DNA from 3 places in the Leuconostoc gasicomitatum LMG 18811 genome. Region 3 is predicted to be linked to each of the others. Evidence: a T-box and tRNA genes for the amino acid it is inferred to sense, from the RefSeq annotation. Region 3 holds a T-box; the other regions hold tRNA genes.
The links. A T-box is a leader RNA that pairs with one kind of tRNA and senses whether it is charged. The one in region 3 lies ahead of leuS (leucine--tRNA ligase), so its partner is inferred to be a tRNA-Leu.

Region 1: it has a tRNA-Leu gene. The T-box ahead of leuS (leucine--tRNA ligase) is inferred to sense a tRNA for this amino acid. The anticodon was not compared.
Region 2: it has a tRNA-Leu gene. The T-box ahead of leuS (leucine--tRNA ligase) is inferred to sense a tRNA for this amino acid. The anticodon was not compared.

What each region holds. Positions count from the first base shown of each region.
Region 1 is NC_014319.1:1,716,276-1,722,974, reverse strand. Features, by position in the region: gene LEGAS_RS08435 (class Ib ribonucleoside-diphosphate reductase assembly flavoprotein NrdI) at 1-100, shown strand, start outside; gene nrdF (class 1b ribonucleoside-diphosphate reductase subunit beta) at 106-1,083, shown strand; gene LEGAS_RS08425 (phosphatase PAP2 family protein) at 1,127-1,795, opposite strand; tRNA gene LEGAS_RS08420 (tRNA-Tyr) at 2,032-2,114, shown strand; tRNA gene LEGAS_RS08415 (tRNA-Gln) at 2,154-2,225, shown strand; gene gpmA (2,3-diphosphoglycerate-dependent phosphoglycerate mutase) at 2,325-3,038, opposite strand; gene LEGAS_RS08405 (cold-shock protein) at 3,148-3,348, opposite strand; tRNA gene LEGAS_RS08400 (tRNA-Leu) at 3,669-3,753, shown strand; gene LEGAS_RS08395 (DUF6287 domain-containing protein) at 4,175-5,224, opposite strand; gene LEGAS_RS08390 (hypothetical protein) at 5,344-5,868, opposite strand; gene LEGAS_RS08385 (helix-turn-helix domain-containing protein) at 6,071-6,376, shown strand; gene LEGAS_RS08380 (hypothetical protein) at 6,603-6,699, shown strand, end outside.
Region 2 is NC_014319.1:1,656,511-1,663,209, reverse strand. Features, by position in the region: gene LEGAS_RS08135 (Nramp family divalent metal transporter) at 272-1,660, shown strand; gene LEGAS_RS08130 (universal stress protein) at 1,686-2,153, shown strand; gene LEGAS_RS08125 (ArsR/SmtB family transcription factor) at 2,507-2,809, shown strand; tRNA gene LEGAS_RS08120 (tRNA-Leu) at 2,892-2,975, shown strand; gene LEGAS_RS08115 (hypothetical protein) at 3,165-3,374, opposite strand; gene rsmG (16S rRNA (guanine(527)-N(7))-methyltransferase RsmG) at 4,164-4,883, shown strand; gene LEGAS_RS08105 (ParA family protein) at 4,936-5,697, shown strand; gene LEGAS_RS08100 (ParB/RepB/Spo0J family partition protein) at 5,687-6,586, shown strand; gene LEGAS_RS08095 (DUF951 domain-containing protein) at 6,588-6,699, shown strand, end outside.
Region 3 is NC_014319.1:1,268,771-1,275,469, forward strand. Features, by position in the region: gene leuS (leucine--tRNA ligase) at 1-1,798, opposite strand, end outside; T-box leader at 1,915-2,110, opposite strand; gene LEGAS_RS06095 (phosphatase PAP2 family protein) at 2,157-2,786, shown strand; gene LEGAS_RS06100 (SAM-dependent methyltransferase) at 2,783-3,304, shown strand; gene LEGAS_RS06105 (peptidylprolyl isomerase) at 3,316-4,107, shown strand; gene LEGAS_RS06110 (universal stress protein) at 4,162-4,599, opposite strand; gene rpiA (ribose-5-phosphate isomerase RpiA) at 4,717-5,412, opposite strand; gene LEGAS_RS06120 (amino acid ABC transporter ATP-binding protein) at 5,461-6,195, opposite strand; gene LEGAS_RS10070 (hypothetical protein) at 6,332-6,472, shown strand; gene tuf (elongation factor Tu) at 6,563-6,699, opposite strand, start outside.

The sequences.
Region 1 (6,699 bases), 450 kb from region 3:
TAAATTTAATGTGCCAATGCTGTTTGCTTTTGAACTGCGGGGTAGCATATTTGATGCAGAGAAAGCCTATAACTTAATCAAACCTTTATTTGGAGAATAAAACCTATGAAACATTTAAAAGATAACTCATATACAGCAATTAATTGGAATACAATTGAAGATGAACTTGATAAGGCAACCTGGGAAAAATTGACACAACAGTTTTGGCTCGACACACGTATTCCAATTTCTAATGATTTGAAAACATGGCGTGGTAATATGTCAGATCAGGAACGTCAAACGATGAATTTGGTCTTTGGTGGACTGACAACTTTGGATACATTGCAATCACAAGATGGCATGGCGCAATTGAAATTAGATGTGGTTAATCAAAAAGAAGAGGCGGTATTGAATAACATTCAATTTATGGAGTCTGTTCATGCTAAATCATATTCATCTATTTTTGAAACTTTGAATGAGAAAACAGAAATTGAAGCTATTTTTGATTGGGCTGATACCAATGAGTTTTTGCAATACAAGGCTAACCGTATTAATGGTATCTATCAAACTGGATCACCATTACAAAAGAAAATAGCCTCAGTATTTTTGGAAACATTTTTGTTTTATTCTGGATTTTATACACCACTATATTTTTTAGGACATAATAAGATGTTGAATGTTGCAGAAATTATTAAATTAATTATACGTGACGAATCTGTTCATGGCACATACATTGGTTATAAATTCCAAATTGGTTTCAACCAACTACCAGCAGAAGAAAAAAGTGAACTACAAAGCTGGATGTATGATTTGCTTTATGAATTATACGAAAATGAAGAGAAATATACACATCAATTATATGATGATTTGGGATGGACAGAACAGGTGTTAACTTTCTTGCGTTACAATGCTAATAAGGCACTAATGAACTTGGGCCAGGAGCCGATGTTTCCAGACGGTGCGGATGATGTTAATCCAGTTGTTATGAATGGTATTTCAACCTCAACAGCTAATCATGATTTTTTCTCTGGTGTGGGAAATGGATACTTGCTTGGTGCAGTTGAAGCCATGGAAGAAGATGATTATAATATTAGCAATAATTGATTATAAAAAACGCTTAATATCATTTAATGATATTAAGCGTTTTTTATATTTCATCATGTTTAAATAATGCAATGTGAGTTTGTAAAAATATTGCTAGTTTAGGATACAGAGAGGCGGAGAGAATAACCCAACTATAGGCAAACAAGACTGCTGCAATGGTGTCACTGAAGAAATGGGCATTAAAGTAAATGCGACTTAGCATGGTCATTAATCCTATTGTAATACTAATCCAATTAATTAGTACCTGTGTGTAGGTGGAATTTATGTTAGGAGTTACGAGAATAGCAATAATAAATATGACAATAAATAAACCAAAGACATGCGTACTTGGAAATGAAGACGAACTGTCAGCCAGTAAGTGTCCTACTGGACGTGAACGGCCAACAATAGCCTTTACTATGGCTATAAATACATCCCCGGATATAATAGTCGCAATGGTCCAAATAGCTGGGATGTGAAGCTTGGCAATAATAAGAACACCAGCTAAAATAAGTATGTAAACAACATCAACCACAGGATTGCCTAGAAAAGTTGCAATAGCCATTACAACATCACCATATCCGGTTTGTATGTTAGTAAACCAGCTGTGGATGCTATTATCAAGCATGGCTGGGAGTATGACATTAAATTTAATCAAAATGGCTAAGACAATAGCAATGATACAACTGATGATTGCTTGTCGGCGTTGTTTGTTTGTAATAGATACGATCATATTGTACGACTCCAAATGTTGATTTTTACCTTACTCTAGTATAATGAAAGATAGTGATATAAACAAGGTTATTGGGGTAGCAAATAAATAATAATCCACTTATTTAGATTACAACTTCAAAAATTGTAATTAGCCATGTTTAATTTATTATCAAAAATATGTCATTGCAGGAATTTTTAAAAAGGGGTTGTCAACCGTGCTGAAATTTGATATGATTATATAGTTGTTTGAGATATGGGAGTGTAGCGAAGTCTGGCTAAACGCGACGGACTGTAACTCCGTTCCTTCGGGTTCGTAGGTTCGAATCCTACCGCTCCCATAGCCGATTTAATAGTTAACGGCTAAAAAGATTAACTATTGCCCCTTCGCCAAGTGGTAAGGCAGTGGTTTTTGGTACCGCTATGCGCTGGTTCGAATCCAGCAGGGGCAATATAATAAATTAAAAAGGGCTGAAAAGCTCTTTTTAATTTATATCATCTACAAGATATAACATAAAAACCGTTATCTTTACTCGATAACGGTTTTTAAATTACTTACTTAATGTTTTCTTAGAGATAACTTCCAAATTATTATCCAAATCGTATACTAAGGGTTGTCCATTAGCAATTTCGAGATTTAAGATGTCGTCATCCGAAATATGCTCAAGATGTTTTGCTAAGGCACGTAATGAATTACCGTGAGCAGCAATAACAACGTTTTTACCAGCTTTCAAATCTTTTGAAATGTCTGATTCCCAGAAGGGTAACACACGTTCCAAAGTAATCTTCAAGTTTTCACCTAAAGGTAATTCACCTTTTGGTACATCAGCATAACGACGATCAAAAGCGGGGTAAGTTGTTCCTTGCACTTCAACAGTTTCTTCATAGCTGTCCAACAATGGTGGTAATACGTCATATGAACGACGCCAGATGTGAACTTGCTCGTCACCCCATTTTTCGGCAGCCTCAGCTTTGTTTTGGCCTTGTAAGGCGCCATAATGACGTTCATTCAAACGCCATGATTTGGTTTCAGGGATGAACAATTGTCCAGCCTCTTCTAATGCAAAGTGCAATGTTGTAATGGCACGTGTTAAAACTGATGTATAAGCCTGATCGAATTGGATACCTTCAGTAGCCAATAATTCGCCAGCTTCTTTAGCTTGAGTAACACCTTTATCTGATAACTTCGTGTCAACCCAACCGTTGAACAAATTTAATGCGTTCCATTCACTTTGACCGTGACGGATTAATACTAACTTAGCCATGTATTCTAAACTCCTTAGTTTGTGTTTAATCTAACAATTATATTATACCACGAAAAGAGGACACAAAAAAACTCGCCTAAGCGAGTTTTCAAAGTATTAGAACTTAATCTTACAACTTTGAGATGTTAGCAGCTTGCAAACCGCGGTCTGATGTTTCAACTTCGAATTCAACAGCTTGACCTTCTTCAAGAGTCTTGAAGCCGTCACCTTGGATAGCTGAGAAGTGTGCAAATACATCTTCTCCGTTTTCACGAGTTACGAAACCGTAACCCTTTTCTCCGTTAAACCACTTTACTGTGCCTTTTTCCATGATGTGTTTCTCCTTTGGTGTGCTCCACCAATAATTTTATTTTGTAACTTAAATAATTGGTACTTGAGCGCCTTCCGAGAAAAACAAATCAAAATCAAAAACTTTTATTACAAGTTCTAGTTTACCATACTGGTGGAAATAAGCAAGCGAAATAATAAAAAATAATAAATATAGATTAGTGATAAGTTGGAGTAGCATACTTATTTTATGTCAGAAAGCCTAATGAGACAGTTGGTTATTGTACTTTTGATTAAACTTTTCAACTTGACAAGATAGTTTATTAACGATAGAATTGTATAGTTGTCAGTATGGATAACCATGCAGCTGTGGCGGAATTGGCAGACGCGCAGGATTAAGGATCCTGTGCCCGTTAAGGGCGTGCGGGTTCGACTCCCGCCAGCTGCATAATCATATTTCATGGCGTTGCATAAGGTTGCAAAAACCTTGATGTAGCGTTTTTTTTGTTCAAAAACGGTGCACTGTATTTCATACCAAATGGGAAACAATCTTTAGGGCAGGAGACATAGTTAGTTAACTAAGATAAGTCAGCGGCATATTCATTATTGTAGCTAATAGAAATTTAGAAAAAAAGAAAAATACAACGGTTCAAAATATATTTAATACTACTATAGATGTCGCATGATTTTTAGTTAGTTGTTACAACATTGAGGCTAATGTAATAAATGACATAAAAATAGCGACCGCCATGTGCTAGATTTGAAATCTAATAAATGACGGTCGTTATAAACTTTATTTTTTTGTGATCCACTTCGATAACGCATATGTTAATTTTCTCCAAGGTTAATGGGAACGCGTCATGTTTTCATTATTCTGTGATTAAGTTTTTGATTTGTTCAAATTTAGGGTCGCTCTTATATTGTGCATATAACGAGCTCAAATTCTTGTTACCAACAGTTTCAGCAAGAGCATCTTGTTCTGCACCAGATACTCGTGTGCCTTGATTTTTATAAGTAATCATATCACCAGAAATTGTGAAGTAACCTTGCTTATAAGCTGTATTATTAATGTTGCTTGGTACATTATTTAGTTTCACAATATTTTTGGCACCATCTAACGCAATTGTGACACCTGAAAAGGTCACATCGGAAATTTTGCCATTATTGACATCGACGTGTGCTGAATCGAAGGCATTATTTGTGACGTTAGACTTGCCTGACAAGATCGTGTTGACGCTTAAGTCACCATAATCAGATACAAATCCTGATGGCAGACCTAAGAGCGCTAGAGCTTGTTTGTCGACACTGGATAATGAATTAACTGCACTTGTATCAGTTGCTGATACTTCTTTTTGAAGGGTGTATATGTTTTGTTCACTAAATTGTTGACCAGAGTAAATTCTGTCTTGTGATTTGTCAGATGAACCGCTAAAAGCAACACCTTTTGGAATGAAGTAAAGCGGTACTGAAATTGAGGCGCCTTCTGTTGGTAATGGGTCAGCGCCTATTGATGCTTTTAACATACCGTCTTCGGCTTTAGCGTTATCGAAATAAACTTTTTCTTTTGGTGTTGTTTGTCCAGAATGTGAACGAGAGAGTAAACCACTTTTGTTAAAAATAAAAGTATCGCCGGTCGGGTTTACCCATGTGCCGATAACGCTTGAGAAATCATGCGCTTGGATTTCTGTTAAGTTCATGCCGGTGTTATTTTTTGTTGCAATTGAAGATGATGATTTAACAGTTTTATTTGACGCGGTATTGTTTGTCGACTGAATCGTATGCTTCGAATTGGCTGTTTGTTGTGCTTTTTTACTGGATTGATTTGTTGCTGGTGTGTGATCGAGTGATGCGTACACACATACACCACCTAAACCTAAAACGATTACACCACAAATTAGCCACGTTAGTTTTTTATTCATAGTTTTTTTCCTTTGTGACATACTTTCAAAAATTTACAGTCGCTTTAATAGTCATTGTCTGTAACTTTTGTTTGTTTTGTCATAGTATGAATACATTGTTAGTGGTAAGTTACAATTTACTACTTGTCACGCAACCCGTCAACAATTGTTTGTGCATTCTCTTGGGAATGTTTTCTAACATTTCTGTCATCGTAAAACTTTGCAATTTCCGTTAATACTTGTTCTTCGAACTCTGCAACATGGTTTGCTTCGAAGAATGGTAAGTAGACTTGCTTTTCTATACCGTTTCTTTCATATGAAAAAACTGTAATAATGCCACTACCGAATATTCCCACACCAATAAGTGCAAGAATAATGCCTACAATTGGTGAGCTTGATAAGATCATAAGACCACCAATTGCAATTAATAATCCTAAAAAGATACGGCCTATTTTAAATTCTTTATTCGATGAAACGTTCGAAACATTTCCCAAAGGTGATGAATCTTTTGTCATTCCTGCTGGAATCATTCCGAATAAAATAGTGTTTTGCATTTTTATCTTTAAAAAGCCATCTGGTGAAACGTACATGTTTCCTTTGATCCAAGGGGTAACAAGACTTACGGCAAAGTCCTTGTTAGTGGAAGTTTGAATTGATTCAACCATTGTAAAATCTCCTAAAAGCTTTTTTCGTGATTCATTATTGCACGTATTCAAGTATGGTCAACAATGTGCCATATTTTTAATTTGTTATATGAGCAAAGTTAATAATATCATAATAACACATTATAATGAAAACCTTAAATAAAAAATGTGTGAAATGTCTCAAAGCCTTGTCAAAATTGAAAATAAAGAAAGGTGGCAGGACATGAAAACTACAACTGAACAAATAGCTGAAAAGTTAAGAATGAAGCGATTGCAACATGGTATGACTGTTGAAAAACTGAGTGAAATTGCGGATGTTTCAGTCGGTACAATTTCAACACTTGAACGAAAAATAAAGGTTAATTTATCAATTACAACCTTGTTGAAATTAATGAATGCTTTGAGCATAGAACCTTATGAACTTTTTGGATCAGCCGATCCAAGTATTGACGAATTACTTGAGGATAATCGTGCACTAGAAGAAAAGCTTCAAAATATTGCAGATATTATTAACTCTAAACCTGAATAAATATGTAAGTGACTGGTGTATTAGGCCAAATCTGCATGTTTGTTTTCTTTGACAAATAATTGTTTTAATAGGGTGTTTATAGCTTAGTTATTATTAATTGATATTTAGAAGGTAAAAATCACTGTTTGAATAGCATCAGCAAATGGTGGATTTAATGAATGAAAACGTTCTATTTTCTAGTTCATGTGTCATCTGTTGTGGTAAAATAAAAACAATGGAGAATAATATGTTACTCTTTAAACGAACTAAAAAAAATAATGAGTCTCAGCTAGATGAAGATGTTGTTTCGCGCACGGTTCTCGATGCCATGCAACAAGAAAATG
Region 2 (6,699 bases), 390 kb from region 3:
ATAATAAAATAACGATTGACTAACATATTTGTTGTTGACGAATTTTTTTAAAAGTGTAATATGTATTATGTATTAGGGCAGAGATAGCCGAGTTAGATACCTTTCATAAGCTTTCAACAACTAAGTTGAATGAAATTCTTTATGAAAATTATTTAGCACTTTAATACGTGTTTAGCTCACCGTTAAGTAGCTTAAAAGTGATATTTAAATGCGTATTTTAGTCAAAATTCGTTTGTTTTTGTCTTGAGGAGAAATCTAAAGGAGACTTAGAATGGATAATTCTAAAAAAACACAAGATCATCACATTGTTCAAGATGCGAGTGATACTTTAAGTTTGAGCGATGTTAACAGCTCAATTGAAACGCCAAAGGATGGCTCTTTCTGGCGTAAATTATTGGCTTTTTCGGGCCCTGGCGCTTTAGTTGCTGTTGGGTATATGGATCCAGGTAACTGGGTGACATCTGTAGCTGGTGGTGCACAATATAGATATGTACTTTTATCAATCGTGCTTATCTCAAGTTTGATGGCTATGTTACTACAATATATGGCTGGGAAATTGGGTATTGTTAAGCAAGAAGATTTAGCTCAAGCCACCCGTGATCGAACTAATAAAGTTAGTGGATTTGTATTGTGGATCATGACAGAATTAGCTTTGATTGCCACTGATATTGCTGAAGTTATTGGTGGAGCCATTGCTTTGCATTTGTTGTTTGGCTGGTCAATGATTGCATCAGTTTTGACAACTGCTTTTGATGTTATTCTATTACTATTATTAATGAAGTTCGGATTCCGTAAGATTGAAGCGATTGTGATGACATTAATCATTACAATTCTGGTTATCTTTGCTTACCTAGTAGTTCTATCAAAGCCTGAACTAGTTTCGATGTTTGGTGGGTACTTACCACAATTACAAACATTGAATCCGCATACACCAGTTGGTGGATCATCTTCACAATTGACGTTAACACTTGGAATTATTGGTGCTACGGTTATGCCCCATAACTTGTATCTACATTCATCGATTTCTCAAACGCGTAAAGTCGATCGTCAAGATAAAGCAGCCATTAAAGAAGCTGTACGTTTTATGACATGGGATTCAAACATTCAATTAACATTGGCATTTGTTATTAATTCATTATTGTTAATTTTGGGTGCAGCATTGTTCTTTGGACATGCTGATTCTGTTGGTGCTTTTGGAGATATGTACCGTGCTTTGGGAAATAGTGATATTGCTGGAGCAGTTGCGTCACCAGTTCTTTCAACATTGTTTGCCGTTGCATTGTTAGCATCTGGTCAAAATTCAACTATTACTGGTACATTAACTGGTGAAATTGTCATGGAAGGTTTCTTACATTTACGTATCCCAATGTGGCTTCGTCGTGTTATTACGCGAGGTATAGCATTGGCGCCAGTTATCATAATTACGTTAATGTATGGTGGAGCTGAGGCGAAGCTAGATGATTTGATGGTCAGTTCTCAAGTGTTTTTAGCTATAGCATTACCATTTAGTATGGCACCTTTGGTCTACTTCACGTCTTCTAAAAAGATTATGGGTGAATTTGCTAATCCAAAATGGGTAGCAGCACTTGGCTGGATTTCGTTTATTATTTTGACTGCGTTAAACCTTTTGAGCATTTATCAACAATTAACAGGTGCATAACATATTTTATTAAAGGAGATTAATCATGAGTGAATTGAATTTAAACATTGAACCAATGCAATTTAAGAATATTGTTGTTGGTGTGGACGAATCGCAACAAGGATACTTTGCTTTGGCAAACGCGATACATCAAGCACATGAAGACGATGCAAAGCTAATCATTGCTTCTGTTTTGGAAATGGGAGATTTATCTACAATTGATGCCTTACATTTAGATGTTATTAAAGAAAAGCGTGCTGAAGTTGAAGCCAATCTGGCTAAATACAAGGCTTACGCAGAGTCAAAAGGTATTACAAATGTTACAACAATTTTTGCTGATGGTGCCAAGGCGGGTGAAGCATTATTACAAGAAGTTGTCCCAAAAGTTGATGCTGATTTAATCATTGTTGGCGCACATTCACGTGATGGTTTCTGGGATTCATTGGGATCACAAGCAGCATATATTGCACGTCATGCTAAGATTTCATCGATGGTTGCTCGTAGCAGTAAATAATATATTGGTAATTTATTAAAAGTCGTCTGTTGACGACTTTTTTATATGAAAACACGAAACCCTGATGGTTATATTGAACCATCAGGGTATTTTTAGTGAGAGTTTAGGAGGGAGTTTTAAATATTTAAAAAGAGAAATGTTACCCATTGGGTTTCGTGTGCAGAACTGCTTCATCTGCAAATAAGAATCATAGATTAGTACCTGCCTTTCTAAAACTTGTCGTTGTTTGAGATGACTTGTTTTATTGTTGTCATTAATATAACCCTCAAAGATTAAATTAGTATAAAATATAACAAATAACGATTTGAAAATGGATACGCTATATTCAGTTCTCTAACTGTTATAATAGAGCTATGAAAAAAGAAATAATCATTGAATTAGAACAAATTTTTAAAGTGTTAGGTAATAAACAGCGTTTAATAATTCTCGAATTATTACGAGATCGCCCTTATACTGTATCGGAAATCATTTTGCGTTTAGGCATGGAACAATCTGCCGTTTCACATCAATTAAAAGTATTACGTGAGGCAAAACTTGTTCAGACGACCAGAAGAGGACGTGAAATTTTGTATTGTTTAAGTGACTCTCATATCTTGATATTATTAGATAACGCATTAAAGCATGTGGCACACGCTTTTCAACACGAAGACAATTAGAAAATAAAAAGGTTGACGCTGTTTCATATTTTTGGTATTCTTATGTAGTTGTTTAAAATAATAAAGCAACAGGTGATTATTTGCCGTTGTGGCGGAATTGGCAGACGCGCTGGACTCAAAATCCAGTGGTGGCAACACCGTGTGGGTTCGACTCCCACCGACGGCATTAATTTAAAAACACTGTGAACTCAGTTTAAGAACTGAATTCACAGTGTTTTTTATTGATTAGAAATAATGATATATTAAAAAATGGTCGAAGGTAAATAAGTGCACAACTAACTGATTAACGTCTATCAATTAGTTGTAAGAAAAACACGCCTACTTTGTAAGTGTATTTTTTAAAATAGTAGGTTAATTAAGCTAACCAACCGTGGGCTTGGAAATCGGTTAAAATACGATCAAATTCTTGGATTTTCATGTCATTATCCAATTGATGAGCGGTCTGGAAATCATCCCATAACTGTTGTACACGTTTAGGAACATGTGTAAGTTCTATATCACCAGTAGTTTGGCCGTATACTTCACGACGCCATTCTGAAATAATATTATATTCTAATCCGTTCATGATAATTATCTACCTTCAATGATAAAATTTTAGTTAGATATATAATATAACACATAATTCAATATTCGCATATATATTAGTTATCTAAAAATAAAAAATGAGTGTTTGTAAAATAAATTATAATACGTGGTTCAGTTGATTGAGAATGAAATAGCTATGGAACAGTCTTATCAAAAAATAATCAGTGTAATATTTAAAAAGGTATATTATTTTTTGATGAGAGATAAATGGGTTTAAAATAAACTGTTTAATAATAGTAGGGGCATAAAAATATCAGGTGGCAATATTTCGTTATATATAAACAATAGTAAATTAAGTGACATGTTGTTTTATGAACCACTTGTTGTTAAAAATCAAATATGAAAAACCACGATACGATTTGTATCGTGGCCGATGCAATCGCAATGACCGCTTTTCCGTTAAGCGGCCAAAACGATCGAATTTGATTCAATAGAATAATTCAAAAGTTATGACCCCCTTTCCTAGATTAGTTACATTATATAACCACAAATGTTAAAAATCAATATATATGTTTCTAAACAATTAGGGATATTTAAATGTCTGAATTTGAAATTTTAAATTAAGTACTGACTAATTTTGACAATAACGTGAAAAAAATAGCCTTAAGGGGGAAATGACACCCAGACTATGTTTTTAGAATAATTATCAAAACAAATAATGATATAATTAAAGCGTTGAAGCTTGAAAATTAGGCTTTTTTCAGGTATTCTAGTATTAGTTGTAATTGGCGCTTTTTGTGCTGAACAAACTTGAAACGGAGCAAAAAAATTGACAGTCGAAGAGTTTATTTTAGCAGTTAAAAACGCTGGTATTACTTTAACAAAACATCAAATTCAGCAGTTTGAAGATTATTTTGACATGTTAATCGCCACTAATGAACATGTTAATTTAACGGCTATTACCGAAAAAAATGATGTTTATTTGAAACATTTTTATGATTCACTAACGGTTTCATTTTATGAACAAGATCTTCAGACAGCTGAAAAAACGCTAATTGATATTGGAACAGGCGCAGGTTTTCCGTCCTTACCACTAAAAATTGTTTTCCCACAGTTAAAGATAACAATGGTTGATTCACTTCAAAAGCGCATCAATTTTTTACAAGAAGTAGTGACTACCCTTGATTTATCTGGTGTTGAAATCATTCATGGCCGTGCTGAAGACATTGGTCAAAACTTAAGGTATCGTGAAGCATTTGATTATGCTACGGCACGTGCTGTAGCCCGGACAAGTGTATTAGCTGAGTATACATTACCGTTTGTTAAAAAAGGTGGCAAGTTTATCGTTATGAAGGGTGCCGCTGCACAGCAAGAATTAGCAGATGGGAAACAGGCCTTAGCCACACTAGGCGGGGTGTTGCACGATGAATTTGAATTTTCGTTGCCTAATGGTGATGTGCGGTATATTCAAATTGTAAATAAAAATAAAAAAACACCAAAACAATATCCGAGACAGGCTGGAACGCCTAGTAAAAAACCAATCGGATAACAAACATGTACATGATGAGTGAACATGTTGATAGAAAGGACGTCAAAATCACATGGCACAAATAATTGCATTAGCCAACCAAAAAGGTGGCGTCGGAAAAACAACGACAAGCGTTAACTTAGGTGCAGCATTGGCACAAGCTGGTAAACGTGTGTTACTGGTAGATATAGACGCGCAAGGAAATGCTACAAGTGGCTCTGGTGTCGATAAGTCTGAATTGGCGCGTGATAGCTATGATGTTATGGTTGATCTTGTACCCATAAGAGAAGTTATTGTGCCAACAGATAATTACGATTTAGTACCGGCTACAATTCAGTTGTCCGGGGCAGAAATTGAGTTGGCAGGTCAAGAAAAACGTGAATATCGCTTAAAAAAAGCGTTATCAGAGGTCAATGATGATTACGATTTTATTTTGATAGATAATCCACCGGCTCTAGGCTTATTGACTGTTAATGCTTTTACAGCGTCTGATGCGATTCTTATTCCTGTTCAAACCGAATTCTATGCGTTAGAAGGACTAGGACAGTTGCTAAATACGATTGAACTAGTTCGTCAACAGTTTAATGCTGATCTAGATATTTCAGGTATTTTACTGACCATGTATGACGGTCGCACAAATTTGGCCAAACAAGTTTCTGAGGAAGTACGTAATTATTTCGGCGACAAGGTTTACACGACCGTTATTCCTCGTTCTGTACGTTTGAGCGAAGCCCCCTCATACGGACAGGCAATTATTGATTTTGATCCACGTTCAATTGGGTCAAAAGTCTATAGTGAGCTTGCACAGGAGGTCTTAAAACAATATGGCAATTAAAAAAGGTGGCCTTGGCAAAGGCTTAGGCGGGTTGTTTAATGCAAATAATGTGACTGAAGAAGCCTTAGCACATACAAAATCAGTTACAAAAAAAGTGACAGACGGTGAAAGTATTGTGCTGATTGAGCTGCCTGATATTGAAGTTAATCCATTTCAGCCACGTCATCATTTTAATGACGACAAGCTGCAAGAATTAGCACAGTCTATCAAAGAAAATGGTGTGCTGACACCAATCATTGTACGCCGTTACAACAAAAAATATCAAATCATTGCTGGTGAACGTCGCGTGCGTGCGTCAAAGTTAGCCGATTTAGTACACATTAGCGCTATTATACGAGATGTTGATGATGACACGATGGCTGCTGTTGCTTTAATTGAAAATTTGCAACGTGATGATTTAGATGCCATTGAAGAGGCACAAGCTTATGATGGCTTAATGAAACAGTTGCAATTGACACAAACACAAGTAGCTGAAAAAATTGGGAAAGATCGTACGACTGTAACAAATGCCTTGCGTCTTTTAAAACTACCACAAACTGTACAAACGTTAGTAGAAACTGATGATCTTTCAATGGGACACGCCCGTGCATTATTGGGTTTAAAAGATAAAACACAAATAGAAAAAATAGCACAATCGATTGTTATGCAAGGTTTGAATGTCCGTCAAGTTGAATCACTGGTTAGAAATATGAATGATGGCTCGACAGACAAGACAGTTAAAACAGTCTCACCATTTGCTATGTCAGTAGCAACTCAACTTGAAGAAAAATTTGGCACAAAAGTCAAAGTTAATGCTGGTAGCAAGGGCAATGGTAAAATAGAGATTAACTATATGTCAAATGATGATTTGAGTCGTATTTTAAATTTGCTTGATATTGAGGTTGATTAGTATGATAGAACCATTAAATTACAAATTAAATGACATTGTAGAGATGAAAAAGCCTCATGCTTGCGGCACTAATGCATGGCAGGTAACACGTGTCGGTGCAGATATTAAATTGA
Region 3 (6,699 bases):
CACGCAGTGTATCTGCACCAAATGCCATAACAATATCATCAGGATTCACAACGTTTCCTTTTGATTTTGACATTTTTTCATGATTTGAGCCCAAAATCATACCCTGATTGACCAATTTTTGGAATGGTTCTTTAGTTGGTACAACGCCCAAATCATATAAGAATTTATGCCAAAAACGCGCGTACAATAAGTGTAACACAGCATGTTCTGCACCGCCAACGTACAAGTCAACATTCATCCAGTATTTCAATTTATCTAAATCTGCTATTTTTTCTGCATTATGTGGATCAATATAACGCAAGAAATACCAAGAAGATCCTGCCCATTGTGGCATTGTATTTGTCTCACGACGTCCCTTCACACCGTCCTCACGCGTGACTTCCAACCAATCAGTTAAGTTAGCTAGTGGCGATTCGCCACTTCCAGAAGGTCTTAGCTCAGTCGCATGTGGTAATAGTAGTGGCAACTCTTTTTCAGGTACCAAAGTTGTTGTGCCATCTTCCCAATGGATCACCGGAATTGGTTCACCCCAATAGCGTTGTCGTGAAAATATCCAATCTCGTAATCGAAAATTAGTTTGTGCATGTCCTGATTCGTGTGTTTCAAGCCACGTTATGGCTGAAGTAATGGCCGTTGATTTATCTAAGCCATCCAAAAAATCAGAATTGATATGTAGCCCATCACCTGTATATGGTTCTTTTGTAACATCTCCGCCTGCTATGACTGGTTTAATTTTTAGGTCAAATTTTTGTGCAAATTCAAAGTCTCTGTCATCATGTGCAGGAACGGCCATAATTGCCCCTGTACCATATGAAGCCAAAACATAATCTGCAATCCAAATTGGTAACTTCTCGCCATTAATTGGATTGATACCATACGCGCCGGTGAAAACCCCTGTTTTATCTTTGTTTAAGTCTGTACGTTCAAGATCTGTCTTAGCAGAAATGATAGCACGGTAATCGCTAATTGCTTGTTTTTGCTTTTCTGTAGCAATTTCATCCACTAATTGATGTTCTGGTGCCAAAACCATGTATGAGGCGCCAAACAAGGTATCCGGACGTGTGGTATAAACTTCAATTTGTCTATTTGAATCTAAGACATTAAAAAATACCGCAGCACCCTTTGAACGACCGATCCAATGACGCTGTTGTTCCTTAATTGCTTCTGGCCAATCTAAATCATCTAAATCATCCACTAGACGATCCGCATAGGCCGTAATTTTAAGAACCCATTGACGTAAGGCCTTACGTTCAACTTTATTACCTGAACGTTCTGATTTACCATCAATAACTTCTTCATTTGCCAAGACAACACGATCGATTGGATCCCAATTGACCATCATATTTGACTCATATGCCAAACCTTTTTCGTACAATTTTTCAAAAATCCATTGCGTCCACTTATAATATGTTGGATCAGTGGTGTTTATTTCACGATTCCAATCATATGATAAACCGAGTGATTTAATTTGTTCACGAAAATGGTCAACATTTTGGCTTGTAAAGTCTGCTGGATTATGCCCAGTTTTCATCGCATATTGTTCAGCTGGTAAACCAAACGCATCCCACCCCATGGGATGCAAAACATTAAACCCATTCGCCCGTTTAAAACGACTCATTATATCTGTCGCAGTATAACCTTCTGGGTGTCCAACGTGAAGTCCTTGGCCTGATGGGTACGGAAACATATCCATGGCATAGTACTTTGGCTTGCTTGTATCATCAGTTGTTGCAAAAGTTTGGTTTTCATCCCAATACTTTTGCCATTTTTGTTCAATTTTTTGATGTTCGTATGGCATATTATCTTTAATGCAGTCGATGTCTACTCTGTCTGATATAGCACAACTGCATCTCCTCCTAGTTTATTTTGATTTGATAATTAAAAAACTCGCCCTGTGTCACACTAAAAAGTGTGACACAGGGCGAGTTTTCGCGGTACCACCTATGTTCACGTATCAATACGTCTCAAATGTCTTAACGCGACAACACGTTGAAAACTACTGTTAGTTCACTTTCAATTTTTCTGACCGAGTTCCACTTATTGATTGATAAACTTGCAACACCGTTTATTTTCTAATGCCTCGCAAAAGTGTACTATTGTCAAATATATTGTCCTAATTATATCACGTTTCAATGAAATCAGGTATACTATATACTATGATTATAAAATATAAAATTCGATTTTTCTCCGTTATTTTAGCCTTTAGCATGTTTATGAGCCTTTTAATAGGCGTTAAATTTCAGTCACAATGGCTTAACAATTTAAATTTGGTTGGACAACAGCTGATTCAACACCGTTCTGCTTTTGCAGATGTTTCTTTTACGTATATCACGCAACTTGGTAGTGTCACGTTTACGTTGATCCTAACAGTGATACTGTCGTTATTTTTTATTTATCAGAAGCAATATCGTTTATTAGCTTTTCTACTGGTAAACGTTATTCTCTTTGCTGGCGTTGTGACACAAATTATTAAGCATCTGGTTCGTAACCCACGACCAATACCACAATTACTTTCTGAGCACGGCTACAGCTTTCCATCTGGACATACAATGATAGCCATCTTATTATATGGTACCTTGATAATTATCATACAGACAAAAATGAAAAATTCTTTGTTAAAATATATCACAATTATGATGTTTTTGATTTTAATTATTGCTATCCCAACAAGTCGTATTTACGTTAATGTACACTACCCTAGTGATATTTTAGCTGGATTAACATTAGGCTATGGTTTACTCAGCATATCAAAACATCTATTTCAAATTGGAGACAAACACACATGATTCCGACAACACAAACATTGGTTCATCAATTAATCGAACAAACGGTTCATATCGGTGACACTGTTGTTGATGCAACCACCGCCAATGGTATTAATACACGTTTCTTGGCTACAAGAGTTGGTACAACAGGTCGTGTGCTCAGTTACACAACCACGAAAGATAACGCCAATGCAGCTGCCACGTCGCTGTTCATGAGTGGGCTTTCAGAACGTGTCACGTTACTTGGTAAAAGCATTAATTCGAGTTACGCCACAGAATTGGGCATCCAAAATCAAGCAAGAATTGCCATATTTGATTATTCAAGTGACGCACAAAATAACAACGATCTTTCAGAAGATTATATTGATCAGGTTAATCATGTTTTACCTCGTTTAACACATGGCGGTTTGCTAATTATCAAATTTAATAAAATACCAGTTGGTTGGCATACATACACACATAGTTTAATGCGCGACGATTTTAAACAAGCAACCTACATCACAGAGACTGTACAAGCGCACATCATTGAGCGTATATAGAGGATAACAGCATGAATAAAGAAAAACAATATATCATACTCGCAGCAATGGGCACGATATTACTCACATTAATTATTGGCATTTTGATAATGACAACACATCAGACAGTTGATAACGATGAAACCGCAACAGCAGCTTCGTCATCAACACAGACCAAAAAAGATCCTGAATTAGATAAAGTTGCCTTACCTCAGTTAGATAATAAAGTTACAGCCAACGAAAGTGAAGTGAAAATAACAACCACGGTTGGCGAAATAACATTGAAATTATTTAATCAGTATGCGCCTTTAGCGGTCGAAAATTTTCTAACACATACTAAAAATGGGTATTATAACAACACATCATTTCATCGTGTTATTGCAGACTTTATGATTCAAGGGGGTGATCCCAAAGAAAATGGTACAGGTGGTACTTCAATTTGGCACGATCGTAACAAAAGCATTGACAGTGGTCATGGATTCAAAAACGAAATCAGTCGATCTTTGTACAACATTCGTGGCGCTTTAACTATGGCAAATGCAGGCCCAGATACAAACGGATCACAATTTTTTATTAATCAAAATCCTAACGAACCAACGAAAGATTTCAACAAAAATAATTACCCTTCTAAAATAGTTGATGCTTATAAAAAAGGTGGTAATCCATCACTAGATGGCAGTTACACTGTATTTGGACAAGTTATTAAAGGTATGGATGTCGTTGATAAAATTGCAACTGCAAAGGTTAAATCAGGTGGTGAAGGTTCAACTCCTGTTAAACCAATTAAAATAACACAAATCACTATCTTAAAACAAGCAAATTAATCATAAAAAAGCCAAGAAATTATATAAAATTTCTTGGCTTTTTTAATAATAGGATTATTTTTTCGCCGTCCGCATAATAAGCACGTCGGTCGTTGCTGTATGTGTTACAAATGAAGGTATTGTTCCAGCCATCGCACGTTGTAACCGGCTCAATCCTGTTTCTCCAACCACGATTAAATCATTTTTATGATCTCTCGGAAAATCGCGTGCAATAACTTGCTTAGGTGCGCCAAAACGCACATGAACATCCGTATTAGCATGCCCTATTGATTTAGCATAGTCATATGCTTTATTAATGACCTTTTCAGCATCCTGCTCCATCTGATAAACAATATCAGCGTTCATAACAATTGTGCCAAAATACCCACCACTTGTATCTACCACAATCAAAATATCAATATGTGCCTCAGGCACAAACTCATGAACTTTTTTGATTAACAAGTTTGACATTTCTGACCCATCAACTGCTATTAAAATATTATTGTATGCCATAATCAGTTATTATGCTACGCATTTTTGCGTGACAATCTCCTCCGGATGATTTATTCTTACAAATTAATTATACCGCTTCTGGATTTATAATGTAAGCGCTTTTAGATCTACTTTCATTTATTTCTGTAAATCACTGCGTAACAAGTACTCGACACCAGTAGGTGTCCCAATAATTATTTCATCCGCTATATCTAAAAATAAGCCATGCTCTACAATACCAATTTTCCCATCCAAGTAACGTGCCAATTCATATGGTTGGTCAATTGTCTTTAAAGATAAATCCACAATATAGTGCCCCATGTCCGTAACAAGAAGTTTGCCATCTTTTTTTCGCCATGTCGGATATAACTGTTGTTTCGTTAATTCTGCCATCAATTTACCACTCCCAAATGGCACAACTTCTAGTGGTAACGGCATCAAACCTAACTTTAAATGCACCTTTTGGCTATCAACAATCCAAACAATACGTTTTGAGTTGGTTGCAACAATTTTTTCCATTAAAAATGCCGCCCCACCACCTTTAATGCCATTCATATCATAATCCACTTCATCAGCACCATCTATTGTTAAATCAATTGTTGCTACATCATCTATGTCTATTATTTTAATGCCAAGATTTTGTGCCATTGTTTTAGTTTTAAAAGAAGTTGTGACCCCTGTAATCGATAAATTTTCTTGTCGCATACGTTTGGCAAGCGCATTCAAAAAAATGGTAACAGTTGATCCTGTTCCTAGCCCAACTGTCATACCATTTTTTATAAGCAACGTTGCTGCAATAGCAGCATGTTGCTTTTCTAAACTAATATTATCCATACTGTTATCATAACAAAAAAAGAGCTAATTAGCTCAAATTTCAAAACTCTATAATATTTTGTTCAAAAAATCTTTAGCACGTTGGGTTTTAGGTGCACTAAAAAACATTTCTGGTTCTGATATTTCTTGAATACCACCATCGGCCATGAACCAAACTGTATCCGCAACTTCTCGTGCAAATCCCATTTCATGTGTCACAACTAACATAGTCATGCCGTCTTCTGCCAGTTGCTTCATAACATTTAGTACTTCGCCCACCATTTCTGGGTCTAATGCACTCGTTGGTTCATCAAACAATAATACATCAGGAGACATCGCAAGTGCTCTTGCAATCGCTACACGTTGTTGCTGTCCGCCAGACAAACTAACAGGATAAACACTTTGTTTATCCCCTAAGCCCACTTGATTTAATAATTTTTCTGCTAGTTGAGTTGCTTCTGCATCAGACAAGTTCTTAACTTTCATTGGTGCTAGTTTAATGTTTTCAATAACAGTCAAATTAGGAAATAAATTAAAACTTTGAAATACCATCCCAATTTTTTCGCGCAAAATATCCAGTTCTTTTTCAGCCAAATTGGTTAATTCATTGCCTTCAAATATCACCTCGCCAGCAGTGGGGGCCTCTAACAAATTAATTGCTCGTAAAAAAGTTGATTTACCAGCACCGGATGGACCTAATATTGCAATGACCTCCCCCTGCTCGACTTTTGCATTGACTTGGTCAAAAATAATTTTGTTCCCATATTGCTTCTTTAAATTAGTTATCGTTAATAGTTCAGACATTTTATCGCTCCCTTTTATACCTATATATCAGTATACATGATAATATATTATATGCACATATTATACATATAATTTTTGAATATTTGCATATAATTGCATATAAAATGCGTTATACTATCAGAAATGGAGGTGCATTATGGCAAAAATTGTTAATCGCGAAGAGCAATTGGTAAATTCATTCGATGATCTAATTTCGTTACCAATTGAAGATACTTCTGAAGATTCACGCGCAGCTGCATTAGGCCGCGAATCAACATCAGATACCGAAAAGAAATAAAATTAACACATGATGTTTGATGTCATGTGTTTTTTAATTTGAAAAATTATCACATAAAAAAAGCACGCCAAAGCGTACTCTTAAAAATAATTAATCTTCAATTTCTGTAACAGTTCCGGCACCAACAGTATGGCCACCTTCACGAACAGTAAACTTCAAACCTTGTTCAATAGCAACTGGTGAAATCAATTCGATTTCAAATGTCACTTGATCGCCAGGCATAACCA